4 regions of the Streptomyces sp. NPDC046712 genome follow, and region 3 is predicted to be linked to each of the others. Evidence: riboswitches for the same ligand, from Rfam matches in the RefSeq annotation. Region 3 holds a riboswitch; each other region holds the start of a gene.

Region 1 (3,842 bases), on a different contig from region 3:
GCCCGAGCGTGACCCGATCGTCCGGGCGGGCCGGTCCGAGCCCGTCGAGGCCGACGGCTGGATCTACCGCCAGGCCGGCGGCCCCGGCCGCGCCCTGCAGGCGCTTCGTGTCCACGTGCCGTACGCCACCCGGGCCGACATCGTGCGCGTCCATCCCGGGGAGGAGTGGCTCCATGTGCTCGACGGACGGGTGCGGCTCGCGCTCGGCGACGCCGTGCACGTACTCGACCCGGGAGACAGCGCGCACTTCGACTCGCTCACCCCGCACCGCATCGGCGCCGCCGACCGCGACGGGGCCGAGCTGCTCTTCGTCCACACGCTGATGCAGAGCCCCGCCGCCGAGCTGTGCCTCGGTGACGGAGCCCCCCATCTGCGCTGAGCCCTTCGGAAGGGGCAGATATGTCCGAGAAGTCCGCATCGATCACCGGCGAGGAGCGCGGCGAGGGCAAGTTCCCCAAGGGGCTCGTGCTCCGGCTCTTCGCCTATCTGGTGGCCGGGCACCTCTTCGCCGGGTTCCTCTACCTGCTGTTCATGCTCGGCGGGCAGAACCAGTAGCGGAGGGGGGAGGGGTCACCCCACGACGACGAGCCGCTCGCGCAGCCGCTCCCGGGTCTCGGGGCTGATCTTCAGGCCGTCCGAGAGGTAGCTCTCGACCGTGCCCCAGGTCTGCTCCATCGTCTCGAACGCCGCCCGCAGGTACTCCAGACGCGCATCGAAGAGCGGGCTGAGCAGCTCCATCACCTCGGGCGACATGGCGTCCGCGGCGGTGGAGCTGCGGCGCACCTTGTACCGGCGGTGCGGATCGTTCGACTTCACATAGTCGGCCTCGATCGCCTCGCGCTCGACGCCCACCGCGAGCAGCGAGATGGCTATGGACAGTCCGGCCCGGTCCTTGCCCGCCGCGCAGTGCATCAGCGCGGGGATGCTGTCCTCGGCCATCGCGTGCAGGATCCGGCTGTGCTCCGCCGTCCGCTCGACAATCATCTTCCGGTACGAATCGGACATTCGACCGGCCGCCTTGCCGTCACCCAGGGCGGCGCGGAGCTGCTCCAGCTCGCCGGTGCTGACCAGCTTCCAGAACTCCTTGCCGTCGGCCGGGTCGTTGAGCGGGATGTTCACATTCCGTACGCCGGGAAGTTCGACGTCCGCGCCCTCGACCTTCCGGTCCGCGTGATTGCGGAAATCGAAGATCGTGTGCAGCCCGAGGGTGGAGAGGAAGGCCGCGTCCTCCTCGGTGGCGTGCGCGAGGTGGCCGCTGCGGAAGAGGCGTCCGAACCGCACCGAACCACCGTCCACGGTCGGCAGGCCGCCCACGTCCCGGAAGTTGCGTACCCCGGCGAGCTCGGGTTCGGTCGACGGGACCTGCGGCAGCTGCTGCGTCACGAGTGCTCCTGAAGGTTGGCGGGTCGAGATCGGTTCCTGGGGCAATCATCCCGGGTGGGCTCGGCTCCGCATACCCCCGGGGCATGGGAATGGGTGTTCTGTCCGAATTGGGCCCTTAGGTATAACGCGCCCTGTTAATAGGGGAGATGGGCTTCGGTGCGTGAGCAGCGTCATAAAAGTGACGGACCGTGCCTGATCGTTCCGGGCAATCTCCTTACCGGAAAGGGGCATCGAGGTTCCGTCATCCACGGAGGGTGACCGGAATTCGGCGCGAATATCACGGCCGTGAATGCGAATGAAAAATGGCGGCTTGTTCGCCTCGACCCCGCTCGTCTACGGTCACCGTCAATCCGGTCGGACCGCCGAATCCTGCCACCGTCCGGAATCCGCACCCACCCACGTATGGCAGGAGCGGGGGACCCAGGTAAGTACGCCGAACCGGTAGATCCGGACGGCTCGGGGTGAAGTCGCGTGAGAACGCGGCCGGACATCTCCAGTCCGAACCCGACAGCTCACCTCGCAGGCGACGGAGAGGAATTCGCCATGCCCGCGAAGGGTAAGCATCGCCGTCCCAAGGTCAACCCGATCACGCGCGGATTCGTCGCCGCCGGCGCCGGTGGCGCCGTCGTCGCCCTGCCGCTCCTCGGTGCGACCGGAGCCCACGCCGCCGACAAGGGCGCCCCGGTCGTGACGCCCGAGCAGGCCGTTGCCGCCGTCGCCGCGGCTCCGGCCGCCGCCCCTGCCGCCGCGCCCGCCGCGAAGCCGAAGACGTACTCCGTCGTCCCCGGTGACTACCTGTCCAAGATCGCGGCCGAGCATCACCTGGCCGGCGGTTGGAAGAAGCTCTACGAGGACAACCGTCAGGTCGTCGGCGAGAACCCCTCGCTGATCTTCCCCGGCATGAAGCTCACCCTCGGCGCCAAGTCGACCGCCAAGGCGACCCCGAAGGCCACGGCCCCCAAGGCCGCCCCCAAGGCCGCCCCGAAGGCCGCGCCCAAGGCCGCTCCGAAGAAGGCCGAGAAGTCCTCCGCCAGTGCCGCCGAGTCGCGCAGCTCGCGCTCCACCGAGCGCAGCACGGTGGAATCCGCCCCCGCGCAGGCCGCCCCCGCGCAGGCCTCGTCCTCCGGCTGGGTCGCCCCTGTCGGCGGCGGTGTCTCCACCCCGTACCGCGCCTCCGGCTCCATGTGGTCCTCCGGTTACCACACCGGCGTCGACTTCATCGCCTCCTCCGGCACCTCGGTCAAGGCCGTCGGCGCGGGCACGGTCCACTCCGCCGGGTGGAGCGGCGCGTACGGCAACGAGGTCGTCATCCAGCACGCCGACGGCACGTACTCCCAGTACGCCCACCTCTCCTCCCTCTCCGTCTCCGCCGGTCAGACCGTCTCCGGCGGTCAGCAGATCGGCCTCTCCGGCTCGACCGGCAACTCCAGCGGTCCGCACCTGCACTTCGAGATCCGCACCGGACCGAGCTACGGCTCGGACATCGACCCGCTGGCCTACCTGCGCTCGCACGGCGTCGGCATCTGACGCACGCTCAGCACCCCGAAGGGGCCCGGCACCTGTGCCGGGCCCCTTCGGGCTTTCCGTATTCCGGCTTGGCAGAATCTTGAACGGTGGCGTATCTCACCAGGCGTCAACCCCTCCTTACGGTCGCGTAGGTCACACATGTAAGGGAAAGATGAGCTCCCGTGGCAGACGATTCGAGATCAAGAGACATGCACGTATTCGGGTCGTACGCGGCGATCGGTGACAGCTTCACCGAGGGCGTCGGAGACCCGGGGCCCGACGGGAAGTTCCTCGGCTGGGCGGACCGCTTCGCGGTGCTGCTCGCCGACCAGCTGCCGGAGCACGACGCATTCCGTTACGCCAACCTGGCCGTACGCGGCCGCCTCCTCGACCAGATCGTGGAGGAACAGGTGCCCCGCGCGAAGGAACTCGCCCCCGACCTGGTGAGCTTCTGCGCGGGCGGCAACGACATCATCCGCCCCGGCAGCGACCCCGACGACGTCGCCGAGCGCTTCGAGCGGGCCGTCGCCGAGCTGACCTCGGCCGTCGGCACGGTCATGGTGACGACCGGCTTCGACACCCGCGACGTACCCGTGCTGCGCCACCTGCGCGGCAAGATCGCCACCTACACGGCCCATGTCCGGGCCATCGCGGACCGCTACGGCTGCCCGGTCCTGGACCTGTGGTCGCTCAAGTCCGTGCAGGACAGGCGGGCTTGGGACGACGACCGGCTGCACCTCTCGCCCGAGGGTCACACCAGGGTCGCGCTGCGTGCCGCCCAGGTCCTCGGCATGGACGTGCCCGCCGACCCGGACCAGCCCTGGCCGCCGCTGCCGCCGAGGAACACGCTGGACGTGCGGCGCGACGACATCCACTGGGCCAAGGAGTACCTGGTGCCGTGGATCGGGCGACGGCTGCGGGGCGAGAGCTCGGGCGACCACGTGGAGGCGAAG
Region 2 (3,842 bases), on a different contig from region 3:
GCTGGACGTCAAGACGTCCGGCGGGGTCGAGGTGCCCGAGATCGAGGCCGCCGTCGACGAGGAGCTGGCCCGGTTCGCCGCCGAGGGCCCGACGCCCGAGGAGATGGAGCGCGCCCAGGCCCAGTTGGAGCGCGAGTGGCTGGACCGGCTGGGTACGGTCGCGGGCCGCGCCGACGAACTGTGCCGCTTCGCGGTCCTGTTCGGCGACCCGCAGCTCGCCCTCACCGCCGTGCACCGGGTCCTGGACGTCACCGCGGCGGAGGTGCAGGCGGTCGCCAAGGCCCGACTGCGCCCGGACAACCGCGCGGTGCTCGTCTACGAGCCGATCGGCACCGAACAGAGCGACAGCGACGAGGAAGAGGGAGCGGACCAGTGACCGACGCTGCCGCGTCTTTGACGAGCATGGACTTCCACCCGCAGCCGAAGCCCGGCACAGCACGCCCCTGGGCCTTCCCGGCCCCGGACCGCGGAGCGCTGGACAACGGCCTGACCGTGCTGCGCTGCCACCGCCCCGGCCAGCAGGTGATCGCCGTCGAGATCATCCTCGACGCGCCGCTGGACGCCGAGCCCGAGGGCCTGGACGGCGTCGCCACGATCATGGCCCGCGCCCTCTCCGAGGGCACGGACAAGCACTCCGCCGAGGAGTTCGCGGCCGAGCTGGAGCGCTGCGGCGCCACGCTCGACGCGCACGCCGACCATCCGGGCGTACGGGTCTCCCTGGAGGTCCCCGCCTCCCGGCTGCCCAAGGCGCTCGGTCTGCTCTCCGAGGCGCTGATCGCGCCGGCCTTCCTCGACACCGAGGTCGAGCGGCTGGTGCGCAACCGGCTCGACGAGATCCCGCACGAGACGGCCAACCCGGCCCGCCGGGCCGCCAAGCAGCTCTCCAAGGAGCTGTTCCCGGCCACCTCCCGCATGTCGCGGCCGCGCCAGGGCACCGAGGAGACGGTGGAGGCGATCGACGCCGCGGCCGTCCGCGCCTTCTACGAGGGGTACGTCCGGCCCTCCACGGCCACCGCCGTGGTCGTCGGCGACCTGACCGACGTGAATCTGGACAAGATTCTCGCCGAGACGCTGGGCGAGTGGACGGGGAACACCGCGGAGCCGCGCCCCGTCCCGCCGATCACGGCCGACGACACCGGCCGGGTCGTCATCGTGGACCGGCCGGGCGCTGTGCAGACCCAGCTGCTCATCGGGCGCGTCGGCGCCGACCGGCACGACCGCGTCTGGCCGGCCCAGGTCCTCGGCACGTACTGCCTCGGCGGCACCCTCACCTCCCGCCTGGACCGCGTCCTGCGCGAGGAGAAGGGCTACACGTACGGCGTGCGGGCCTTCGGTCAGGTGCTGCGCTCCGACGGCCAGGGCCACGGCGCCTCGATGCTCGCCATCAGCGGCTCCGTCGACACCCCCAACACCGGCCCGGCACTTGACGACCTGTGGAAGGTGCTGCGCACCCTCGCCGCGGAGGGTCTGACGGACGCCGAGCGCGATGTGGCCGTGCAGAACCTGGTGGGCGTGGCCCCGCTGAAGTACGAGACGGCCGCCTCCGTCGCCGCGACGCTCGCCGACCAGGTCGAGCAGCATCTTCCGGACGACTTCCAGGCGCAGTTGTACGCGCGTCTGGCCGAGACCGGGACGGTGGAGGCGACGGCGGCCGTCGTCAACGCCTTCCCGGTGGACCGTCTGGTCACCGTGCTCGTCGGTGACGCGGCACAGATCGAGGAGCCGGTGCGCGCCCTCGGCATCGGCGAAGTGACCGTTGTCACGGGCTGATTGAGGCAACCGAGCGCCACTTCGAGGACCCCGACGTCAGGTTACGTCGGGGTCCTCCCCTTTGTCCGTATTACTGGAGAGGGTGGGCGTATGCCCTGTGGCATGTCTTACAAACAGGCGTGTCTGTTTGGTGATTGAAAGACGGTCCGCTTAGCGTCGGTCCGGCTGTTCGCCAGTTGCACCCGCCGCACCCGCGGCATCGGACAGTCATCGCCGAGTCCCCGTCAGGCGCGAGCCTGGGGAGCCGGGGACCCACACGAAGTCCCTGGGGTGAATCGGACGCCTTCGCATCCGTGCGGAGGGGTCCGTAGGAGACCTTCCTGCTCCGAACCCGTCAGCTAACCCGGTAGGCGAGAAGGAAGGAAAGGATCAGCCACTACATGGCGTTCACCCGTGCCACCGGGAAGCATCGTGGTCCGAGCCGTCTGGCGCGCCGCAGCGCGGGCATCGCCGGCGTCGCGACGCTCGCCACCACCGGCGTCATCGGAACCCTCGCCTCCCCGGCGCTCGCCGCCGACGCGGACTCCCCCTCCCTCGAGGACACCGGCCTGACCCAGGTCGTCGCCGCCGACTCCCTCGCGGACACGATCGACGCCCAGGCCGCCGCCCAGGAGCGCGAGGCCGCCGAGGCCCTGGAGCGGGCCAAGGCCGAGGCCCGTGCGAAGGCCGAGGCGAAGCGCAAGGCCGAGGCCCGCGCCAAGGAGATCCGCGAGGCCAAGGAGCGCGCCGCCCGCGAGGCCGAGCGCAAGCGCCTGAACTCCTTCCAGCTCCCCGTGGCCGGCTCGTACGTGACCACCAGCTACAAGGCCGGCGGCGCGCTCTGGTCCTCCGGCAGCCACTCCGGCGTCGACTTCCGCGCCGCCTCCGGCAGCCGGGTCGTCTCCGTCGGCTCCGGCACCGTCGTCGAGGCCGGCTGGGGCGGCGCGTACGGCAACAACATCGTCATCCGGATGAACGACGGCACGTACACCCAGTACGGTCACCTGTCGGCCATCAGTGTCTCGGTCGGCCAGTCCGTCACCCCGGGCCAGCAGATAGGCCTCTCCGGCTCGACCGGCAACTCGACCGGCCCGCACCTCCACTTCGAGGCGCGCACCACCGCCGAGTACGGCTCCGACATCAACCCGGTCGCGTACCTGCGCGCCCGCGGCGTGAACGTCTGAGACGCGTCCGAGGCGTGAGGGCCTGACAAGGCCCGCTCCGCAGCACGTCAGAAAAGCCCCGGCTCGTACAGAGCCGGGGCTTTTCGTTGGCCAAAAGATATCCATGTTCCCGGAGACCCATCCGAAATACCGCCCTGCTGCAATAGAGTCGCCGACGAACCGGTTTCGCGCGGATTAAGGCGGAGGTCGAACATGCGCATTCCCGCGCACTCGGTATGCACGGCGATTCGGGACGACATCGTCTCCGGGGTCTTCGCATGCGGCAGCCGGCTGACCGAGGAGCAGCTGGCCCGCCGCTACGGAGTCTCCCGCGTCCCGGTCCGCGAGGCCCTGCGCACCCTGGAGTCCGAGGGCTTCGTGATCACCCGCCGCCACGCGGGCGCCCATGTCGCCGAGCCCACCGAGCAGGAGGCGGCGGACCTGCTCGACGTACGGGCCCTGCTCGAGCCGCTCGGCGCCGCCCGCGCCGCCCAGCGCCGCACCGAGGCCCACCTCAAGGTGCTGCGCGGCCTGGTCAGGCTGGGGCAGGAACGGGCCAGGCGCGGCCAGGGCGAGGATCTGCGCTCGCTCGGCGGCTGGTTCCACGAGACGCTTGCGCAGGCCTCCGGCAGCCCGGCACTCACGGCGCTGCTCACCCAGCTGCGGCACAAGATCGCCTGGATGTACGCGGTCGAGCCAGCCGCCCAGCCCGTCGAGGCATGGGCCGAGCACGGGGCGATCGTGGACGCGGTGGCGCGCGGCGACGCCGAACGGGCCCGAGCCCTGACCGCGCTGCACGCGGAGCGCTCCCTGGCGCAGCACCGGCTGAAGCGGTCGGAGCGCGGACGTGTGAGGGCTTCGCAACACGTCGTAAACACCGCGAGCGTCCGCAATTAACATGCGGGCCGTATACAAAGAATGAGAATTCGG
Region 3 (3,842 bases):
ACCCGGACCGGGACATCTCGCTCTACATCAACTCCCCCGGCGGTTCGCTCAGCGCCATGTCCGCGATCTACGACACGATGCAGGTCGTCACCTGCGCCGTGGAGACCACCTGCCTCGGCCAGGCGGTCTCCACGGCCGCCGTGCTGCTCGCGGCCGGCGCGCCCGGGAAGCGGCTCGCGCTGCCCGGCGCCCGGGTCGTGCTCCAGCAGCCCACGATGGACGAGCCGTTGCAGGGGCAGCCCAGCGATCTCGACATCCAGGCACGGGAATTGCTCCGGCTGCGCGCGATGATGGCCGGGATGCTGGTCACCCACACCGGCCGGAGCCGTGAGCGGATCGACGCCGACATCGACCGCGTCACGATTCTCGACGCGTCGGCCGCCACGGCGTACGGCCTGGTGGATCACGTGATCCAGAACCGTGGGGCGTCCGGCGGCGCCGGAGCGAGGTGAGCCGGAGATGGTTCCCGAGCTGCCGCCGCTGCCCGCCCTGACGCGCGCCGAGGGTGAGTTCGTCGACGCCTATCTCGAAGTCGTCGACCTTCTTGGACGAATCAATCCATCCAGAACCTTGCATACTTATGGGGCGCTGCGAGCGGCACAGGCCCTGGTGGGGCGGGCGACCGCCCTCCGCGATGCCCTGACGGTCATGCATGTACGCGGCGAGACCGAGGTGCACACGGAGACATTGGCCCGCGCGCTGCGGGTGTTGGACGGAGAGCGCCGCGCGGAGCGGGTCACCGTGCCTGGGACACGAGCGAGTTGACATATCCGCGTGTCGTGTCGAGGTCCACTCGGGGCATCGCGGCCATAGAAATCCTCCCTCGTTCGGCGTAGTCGACGAATCGACATATGTGCGGGGTGGGTTGCGCAGCAGGTGTACGCATCTGGCGGAATCGGGCGTTTCTCCCCTGGTACAAGGCTCGTCGGCCAAACCTCAGAAGATCACGAAACATGTCTGTCCACCCGAATGGATCAGTCGTGAGCAGCCTCACATAACGTCGTTTCAACTCGGATTTCGCCCCGGATGTGAGTCAAGATCCCTCACGACGACAAGCCCCCGCCACCGCGGCGGGGCGGTCCGGGCGGACGCCGAGTCCTGCCGCTGTCCCGGATGTCTGGTCGACAGGAGTGGATCGGCAGGAGTGGAGGACCCAGGCAGTACGGGACGACCGAGCAGTGGGGCCGTTCCTCGGGGTGAAGCCGCAGCCGCGGCCGGGCAACTTCGCCAGTCCGAACCCGACAGGTCATCCTTCACAGGCGGCTGACGAAGGGTTGCGCATGACTGCGCAGATTCATGTCCCGTCCCTGCTGTCCCGGGCCGGAGCCGTCTCGGCTCTCACCCTCGCCGCCGTCGGCGGCACGATGCTGGCACCCGGCGCCACCTCGGAGGCCCAGGCCGCGACCTCGCACGCCGGCAAGGCGCTGAGCATCGCGGCCTCGAAGAAGGGATCGCCCTACAAGTACGGAGCGACCGGACCGACCCGGTTCGACTGCTCGGGGCTCACGCTCTACTCGTACAAGAAGGCGGGCAAGTCGCTGCCCCGTACCGCGCAGCAGCAGTACAACAAGACCCGGCACATCTCCGCGTCCAGCCGGAAGCAGGGGGACCTGGTCTTCTTCCACTCGGGTGGAAGGGTCTACCACGTGGGCATCTACGCCGGGAACAACAAGATCTGGCACTCGCCCAAGCAGGGTTCCTGGGTGAAGCTCGACAAGATCTGGTCGTCGAGGGTCTACTACGGCCGGGTGTGACGACGGCCTGACCCGCTGACGAGTGCCGTCACGGGGGGGTGCGGTGGCGCCGCCGCACCCTCGACACCGGCCTCAGTTCCCCGCGAGGGGAGCCGACAGCAGGGTCAGCCCCAGGGCGGCGAGCGCGCCGCCCGTCACCCCCTGTACGGTCCTGGCCGTCCGCGGACGCCGCAGCCAGTGGCCGAGCCGGTCCACCAGGACCGCCACCAGGGGGAACCACAGCAGGGCCAGCAGCACCACGATCGACGCGAGGAGCAGCGTGCGCGGTACGACCGCGACGCCGTCCGGCACGAACTGCGGCAGCAGAGTCAGGAACAGCACCGGTGCCTTCGGGTTGAGCACATTGGCCAGGAACCCCTGACGCAACGCGCGGGACAGGTTCGCCTCACCGGCGGTGTCGGCCGACGGCTCCCCCGTCGCCCGCAGCGCGCCGCGCAGCGCCTGCACGCCGAGGAAGAGCACGTACGCGCCGCCGGCGATCTGCAGCACCCGGTAGAGCACGGGTACGGCGATCAGTACCGCCGCGAGCCCCGCCACCGCGAGGGCGGTGTGCACCAGGAGCCCGCCCGCCACACCGACGGCGGAGGCCACCCCGGCCCGCCGGGAGGCCAGAGCACTGCGTACGACGACGGTGAAGTCCGCGCCCGGCATGGCCACCATGCCCGCCGCGACCCCGATGAAGGCGATCAGCTGTCCGTCCATGACCCCAGCGTGCCCGCCGCGAGCCTTTAGTGTGTACTGGCAATCTCGTGGGTCTGCCCAAAGGAATGCTTTATGCAGGATCTGGTGCGGCTCGCGGCTCTGGTGGCGGTCGCCGAGGACGGCTCGATCACTCGGGCCGCCGCCCGGCTCGGATACACCCCGCCCGCGCTCTCGCAGCAGCTCGCCAAATTGGAGCGGGAGGCGGGCGCCGCTCTGCTCGTCCGCCATCACCGGGGCGCGCGGCTGACGCCCGCGGGTGAACTGCTCGTCACCCGTGCGCGCCGGGTCCTGGACGAGATGGAGCGGGCGCGTCATGAGCTCGCGCAGCTCAGCGGGCTCTCCGGCGGGCAGCTCCGGGTGGGCACCTTCACCACCGTGGGCATCCATCTGCTGCCGCCGGTCCTGAGTGCGTTCCGGCGGGCCCATCCGGACGTGGAGCTGACGGTCGCCGAGTACGAGCCGCCGGGCGGGGTGGTCGCGGTGGCGGAGGGTGAGGTCGATCTGGCGCTCACCCACACCTACGAGCCCGCCGAGCCCGCCCCGCTGCCGCCGGGGGTCCTGCTGGAGCCCCTGCTGGTCGAGGAGTTGGTCCTGGTCACGGCCCCGGGTCATGTCCTGGCGGAGAGCTCGGGCCGGCTGCCGATCGCGGAGCTCGCCGGTCAGCCGTTGATCAGCAGCGCGCCGGACCATCCGCCGAGGCGGGGTGTGGAGGGTGCTCTCGCCCGGGTCGGCGCGACTCCGTCGGTCGTCTGCCGGACGCCGGGCTACGCGCTGGTGTGCGCGCTGGTCAGCGCGGGACTCGGGGTGGCGGTGGTGCCGGAGATGGTCGCGGCGATGGCGTCGTCCCCACTGGGCGTACGGACGTTGGATCCGACGTCGTTCCGCCGGACGATCTCGGTGGCGCACCGCGGCGAGGAGTCGGGTCCGGCGGCGCGGTCGCTGCGGGCGCTGCTGCGCGGCGGGTTCGCCCGGGGCGCGTGACCCTAGTTCGGGGAGGACGTCCAGGGGAGGTTGATCCAGACCGTCTTGCCGCCCTCGTCGGTCGGGGTGACCGAGAGCCGGCCGCCCGCCTCCGCCGTCAGGAAGCGGATGATGACCATCCCCCGGCCGTTGTCCTGCTGGACCGCCGCCGGCAGCCGCTTGGGCCAGCGGGGGTGGCTGTCGGTGACCCCGATGTGCAGCTGCTCCTCGCGCTCCAGGCGGACGTCGACCGTGAAGGTGGGCGACTGCCCGAAGGTGTGCTGGACGGCGTTGGTGGCCAGTTCCGAGACGATCAGCCGGACCGTGTCGGCGGTGTCGCCGGCCTCCGCGAGCCCCCAGCCGGTCAGGACGTCGGCGACATATCTCCGGGCGGCGGACACCGAGGCGGGATCGCTCGGCAGAGTG
Region 4 (3,842 bases), on a different contig from region 3:
GCCACCCTGGGGAGGGCGCGGTACCGTCCGTCGCCGTGGCCGGACCGGGCAGGAGAGCACAGGTGGGGCAGCAGGTGGCGGGAAACGGGGAAACCAAGAACCCGCGCCCCCGCGCCGAGCGTGCCCGCCGGTTCGTCCGCGCCCTGCCGCCGTTGGTCATCGTGGGCGGCATCGTCTTCGACCTCTCCACGCCGGCGGCCTACACGGCTTCGCCGATGTTCTCGGCCGCGCCGCTCATCGCCGCCCCGTTCTTCTCGATGCTGACCACCCTGCTCACCGGCATCGCGGCCGTCCTCGCCAGCGTGGGCCTGCACATCTACAACCACACCGTCGACGAGATCCCGGCGCTCACCGAGAGCCTGACCGTCTTCACGGTCTCGGCGCTCGCCCTGCTCGTCAACCGGGTCGTGCGGCGCAGCGGCGAGCGGCTCGCCTCCGCCCGCGTGATCGCGGCGACCGCCCAGAAGGCGGTCCTGCCCACGCCCGCCGAGCGGATCGGCGGGCTGCAGGTCGCGGCCCGCTACGAGGCCGCGCAGGCGGACGCGTTCATCGGCGGCGACCTCTTCGCCGTCCAGGACACGCCGTACGGGGTACGGCTCGTGGTCGGCGACGTCCGGGGCAAGGGGCTCGACGCGGTCGAGGCCGTCGCCGTCGTCATCGGCGCCTTCCGGGAGGCGGCCGAGCAGGAGGCGACGCTGGAGGGCGTCGCGCAGCGTCTGGAGCGGGCTCTGGCCCGGGAGGGGACCCGGCGCGACGGCCTGGACGCCTTCGAGGGGTTCACCACCGCCGTCCTGGCCGAGATCCCGCGCGGCGCCGGTCTCGTACGGGTGGTGAACCGCGGTCATCCCGAGCCGTTGCTGCTGTACGCGGACGGGAGTCTGGCGCTTCTGGAGCCGAGCGAGGCGGCGCTGCCCCTGGGCATGGGCGAGCTGGCCGCGTGGCCGGACCGGGCCGACGAGACCCCGTACCCGCCGGGCACGACGCTGCTGCTCTACACCGACGGGCTCTCCGAAGCCCGCGATGCCGAGGGGGCCTTCTACGATCCCGCCGAGCGGCTCTCCGGGCGGATCTTCCCGGGGCCCGAGGAGCTGCTCGACGCGATCGTGGACGACGTCCGCCGGTACACGGGCGGGGGTTCGACGGACGACATGGCGCTGCTCGCGGTGAGCCGTCCGGCGGCGGGGCAGCCGGAGCGGCGGCGGACGATGCCGGTGGTTCCGTGACCATCCGTAGTGGAGAGGTACCGCTGCGATAACAATTGATACATCGTCAGATTCCCTGCCCTGCGGCGGGCTCTTGCTGAAGCGGGATCAAATCGGGCTGTACCAGCTCAATCTCGTGAATGATCAACCAGAACAGCTTGGAATCCGGCCCCCGTGTCTATTAACGTTCGATAACGCAGCGCGGTCGTCCCAGCCGTCGTAAGAGACGGCACCGTGCGCACGCGCCGAATCCTGAAAAGGAACCGGGGAACCACCACTTGGGGTGAATCGGGCACTTTCGCACCTGTGCGACAGCGCCCGTAGGAGACCTTCCTGCTCCGAACCCGTCAGCTAACCCGGTAGGCGAGAAGGAAGGAAAGGAGTACGCCTCCGTGGCGTCCAACACCCCTGCCCCCGAAGCCCACTTCGATGCGTTCGGTGCCTCGGGTGCCGCCGGTTCGGACGACGACGCCACGACCTGGGGGGAGTGGAACCCCACCGAGGACTCCCTCCGTCAGCAGGCCCGCTCCGGTGGCCGCCACCGGGTCGTGAAGCAGCGCTCCGGCTTCGCCCGCTCCTCCACCGTCCTCGGCGTCGGTGTCATCGCGGCGGTCGGCGCGGGTGGCATGGCCACCGCCAAGGAGAAGCCCCCGGTCTCCATCTCGCTCCCGGACCTGAACCTGCCGGACGCCTCCGACCTCCCGGGCGTCGGCGAGTTCATCTCCGACGGGGACGAGGACGCGAACGGCACGGGTTCCGGGACGAACAACCCGCAGCCGCTCACCGCCTCCCTCGCCCTCCCCGCCGACGCGGCGGCGAAGACCGACGGCGGCTCCGCGTCCGAGTCCACCGCCGACGCCGGCGAGGCGCTGCGCGCGCGCATCCTCCAGCAGGCCGAGCAGCAGCAGGCCTCCGCCGACGCCGCCGAGAAGGCCGAGGCGGAGAAGCTGGCCGCCGAGAAGGCCGCGGCCGAGGCGGCGGCGAAGGTCGAAGCGGCCGAGAAGGCGGCGGCCGAGGCGAAGCAGAAGGCGGAGGAGGAAGCGGCCGCCAAGGCCGAGGCGGAGCGCCTGGCCAAGCTCGCGGCGAGCTACTCCCTGCCCACCTCCTCGTACACCCTCACCTCCACGTACGGCCAGTCCGGCTCCATGTGGTCCTCCGGCTACCACACCGGCCTCGACTTCGCGGCGCCCACCGGCACCCCGGTCAAGGCGGTGCACGGCGGCACGATCAAGTCGGCGGGCTGGTCCGGCTCCTACGGCTACCGGATCGTCCTGGAGCTGGAGGACGGTTCGGAGGTCTGGTACGCGCACCTGTCCTCGATGACGGTGAACGTGGGCCAGTCCGTGGGCACCGGCGAGACGATCGGCCGCGTGGGTGCGACCGGCAACGTGACCGGCCCGCACCTGCACCTGGAGGTCCACACCGCGGGCGGCGACGGCATCGACCCGGCCGCCTGGCTGCGCGACAAGGGCCTGTCGGTCTGAGTCTCCGACGCGATCACGCGCCGGCTCCGCCCAGGGCCTGTCCGACCCCTGATCCGCCGGACAGGCCCTAACTGCGGTACGGGTTGTAGCCGCCGTAGTCCAGGTACTGCGGCGGCGCCCAGACCTGGCCGGTCGCCCGCGCCGCATACGTCAACGCGGGAGAGGCGACCGCCTTGCGCTGCCAGAGGTGGTGGAGCAGCTCCTGCTCGCGGGCAGTGAAGTCCGGGCCGGCCGCGCCGCGCTGGGCACGGTGGCGCAGGAAGGCGAGGGTCGTCGCGAACGCCTCGTACTCCCCGACCGCGGTGGCGGCCGGCAGGCCGTACGTGCGACGGGCGAAGTCACGGGCGAGGGAACGGGCCCGCATCGAGGACAGCGCGAGCGGCTCGGCCGGGGAGAGCCAGCCCGCCGCCGCGTAGGCCGGGAGCTGCCCGGATATCGTGCGCAGCTCCCGCTGTCTGCTCCATATCGCCAGCCAGGTCAGCAGACCGAAGGCGGGCACCATGAACATCCCGTACACGGCGAAGAAGCCCAACGGCCCCAGGATCGACGCCGAGCTGTTCCACAGGGCGTGCACGCCCATCGCGAGGACGAGGCCGGTCACCGGGAGCAGGACGCGCCGCACGCGCTGACGCCGGGTGGCGAGGGCCGCGAAGCCGAAGCCGAGGCCGGTGAGCACCGTGAAGAGCGGATGGGCGAACGGCGACATCACGATCCGTACGAAGAAGGTCCCGGCGGTCACCGAACCGATGCCGGACGTGCCGATCTCCTGGTCCTCGCCGAAGGCCCGGCCGAGATAGAGGATGTTCTCGGTGAAGGCGAAACCGCTGGCGGTGAGGCCGGCGATCACGACGCCGTCGACGAGACCGGTGAACTCACGGCGGCGGAGCAGGAAGATCAGCAGCACGGCGGCCGCCTTGGCGCTCTCCTCCACGACCGGCGCCACGACCGTGGCGCCGAGGGTGTCGGCGGAGGTCGGGTCGGCCGTGGCGGTCGCTATCCAGCGGACGGCGAAGGAGTTCGCGAGGATCGCGACGAGCGCGGCGGCGAAGGCGCCCCAGCAGAACGCGAAGATCAGGTTCCGCCAGGGGCCGGGTTCGACGCGGTCGAGCCAGCGGAAGGCGGCCACGAGGAGAGGGACGGGCAGGACGGCCAGGCC

The links. A riboswitch is a leader RNA that binds a small molecule or an ion and turns the genes downstream of it on or off. The one in region 3 is predicted to bind cyclic di-AMP.
Positions count from the first base shown of each region.
Region 1: linked by a shared signal. The riboswitch ahead of ABZ939_RS09720 (LysM peptidoglycan-binding domain-containing M23 family metallopeptidase) and the one ahead of ABZ939_RS23685 (C40 family peptidase) in region 3 are both predicted to bind cyclic di-AMP.
Region 2: linked by a shared signal. The riboswitch ahead of ABZ939_RS26630 (M23 family metallopeptidase) and the one ahead of ABZ939_RS23685 (C40 family peptidase) in region 3 are both predicted to bind cyclic di-AMP.
Region 4: linked by a shared signal. The riboswitch ahead of ABZ939_RS06535 (M23 family metallopeptidase) and the one ahead of ABZ939_RS23685 (C40 family peptidase) in region 3 are both predicted to bind cyclic di-AMP.

Region 1 is NZ_JBEYYW010000005.1:271,576-275,417, forward strand. It holds gene ABZ939_RS09705 (XRE family transcriptional regulator) at 1-379, shown strand, start outside; gene ABZ939_RS09710 (DUF6126 family protein) at 400-555, shown strand; gene ABZ939_RS09715 (tyrosine-protein phosphatase) at 571-1,383, opposite strand; cyclic di-AMP (ydaO/yuaA leader) riboswitch at 1,734-1,922, shown strand; gene ABZ939_RS09720 (LysM peptidoglycan-binding domain-containing M23 family metallopeptidase) at 1,927-2,910, shown strand; gene ABZ939_RS09725 (SGNH/GDSL hydrolase family protein) at 3,099-3,842, shown strand, end outside.
Region 2 is NZ_JBEYYW010000023.1:40,860-44,701, reverse strand. It holds gene ABZ939_RS26640 (pitrilysin family protein) at 1-376, shown strand, start outside; gene ABZ939_RS26635 (pitrilysin family protein) at 403-1,770, shown strand; cyclic di-AMP (ydaO/yuaA leader) riboswitch at 1,972-2,138, shown strand; gene ABZ939_RS26630 (M23 family metallopeptidase) at 2,151-2,933, shown strand; gene ABZ939_RS26625 (GntR family transcriptional regulator) at 3,126-3,809, shown strand.
Region 3 is NZ_JBEYYW010000018.1:162,641-166,482, forward strand. It holds gene ABZ939_RS23675 (ATP-dependent Clp protease proteolytic subunit) at 1-452, shown strand, start outside; gene ABZ939_RS23680 (hypothetical protein) at 460-765, shown strand; cyclic di-AMP (ydaO/yuaA leader) riboswitch at 1,080-1,277, shown strand; gene ABZ939_RS23685 (C40 family peptidase) at 1,281-1,754, shown strand; gene ABZ939_RS23690 (LysE family translocator) at 1,827-2,456, opposite strand; gene ABZ939_RS23695 (LysR family transcriptional regulator) at 2,529-3,437, shown strand; gene ABZ939_RS23700 (ATP-binding protein) at 3,440-3,842, opposite strand, start outside.
Region 4 is NZ_JBEYYW010000003.1:424,662-428,503, forward strand. It holds gene ABZ939_RS06530 (PP2C family protein-serine/threonine phosphatase) at 75-1,223, shown strand; cyclic di-AMP (ydaO/yuaA leader) riboswitch at 1,436-1,583, shown strand; gene ABZ939_RS06535 (M23 family metallopeptidase) at 1,595-2,686, shown strand; gene ABZ939_RS06540 (PrsW family intramembrane metalloprotease) at 2,754-3,842, opposite strand, start outside.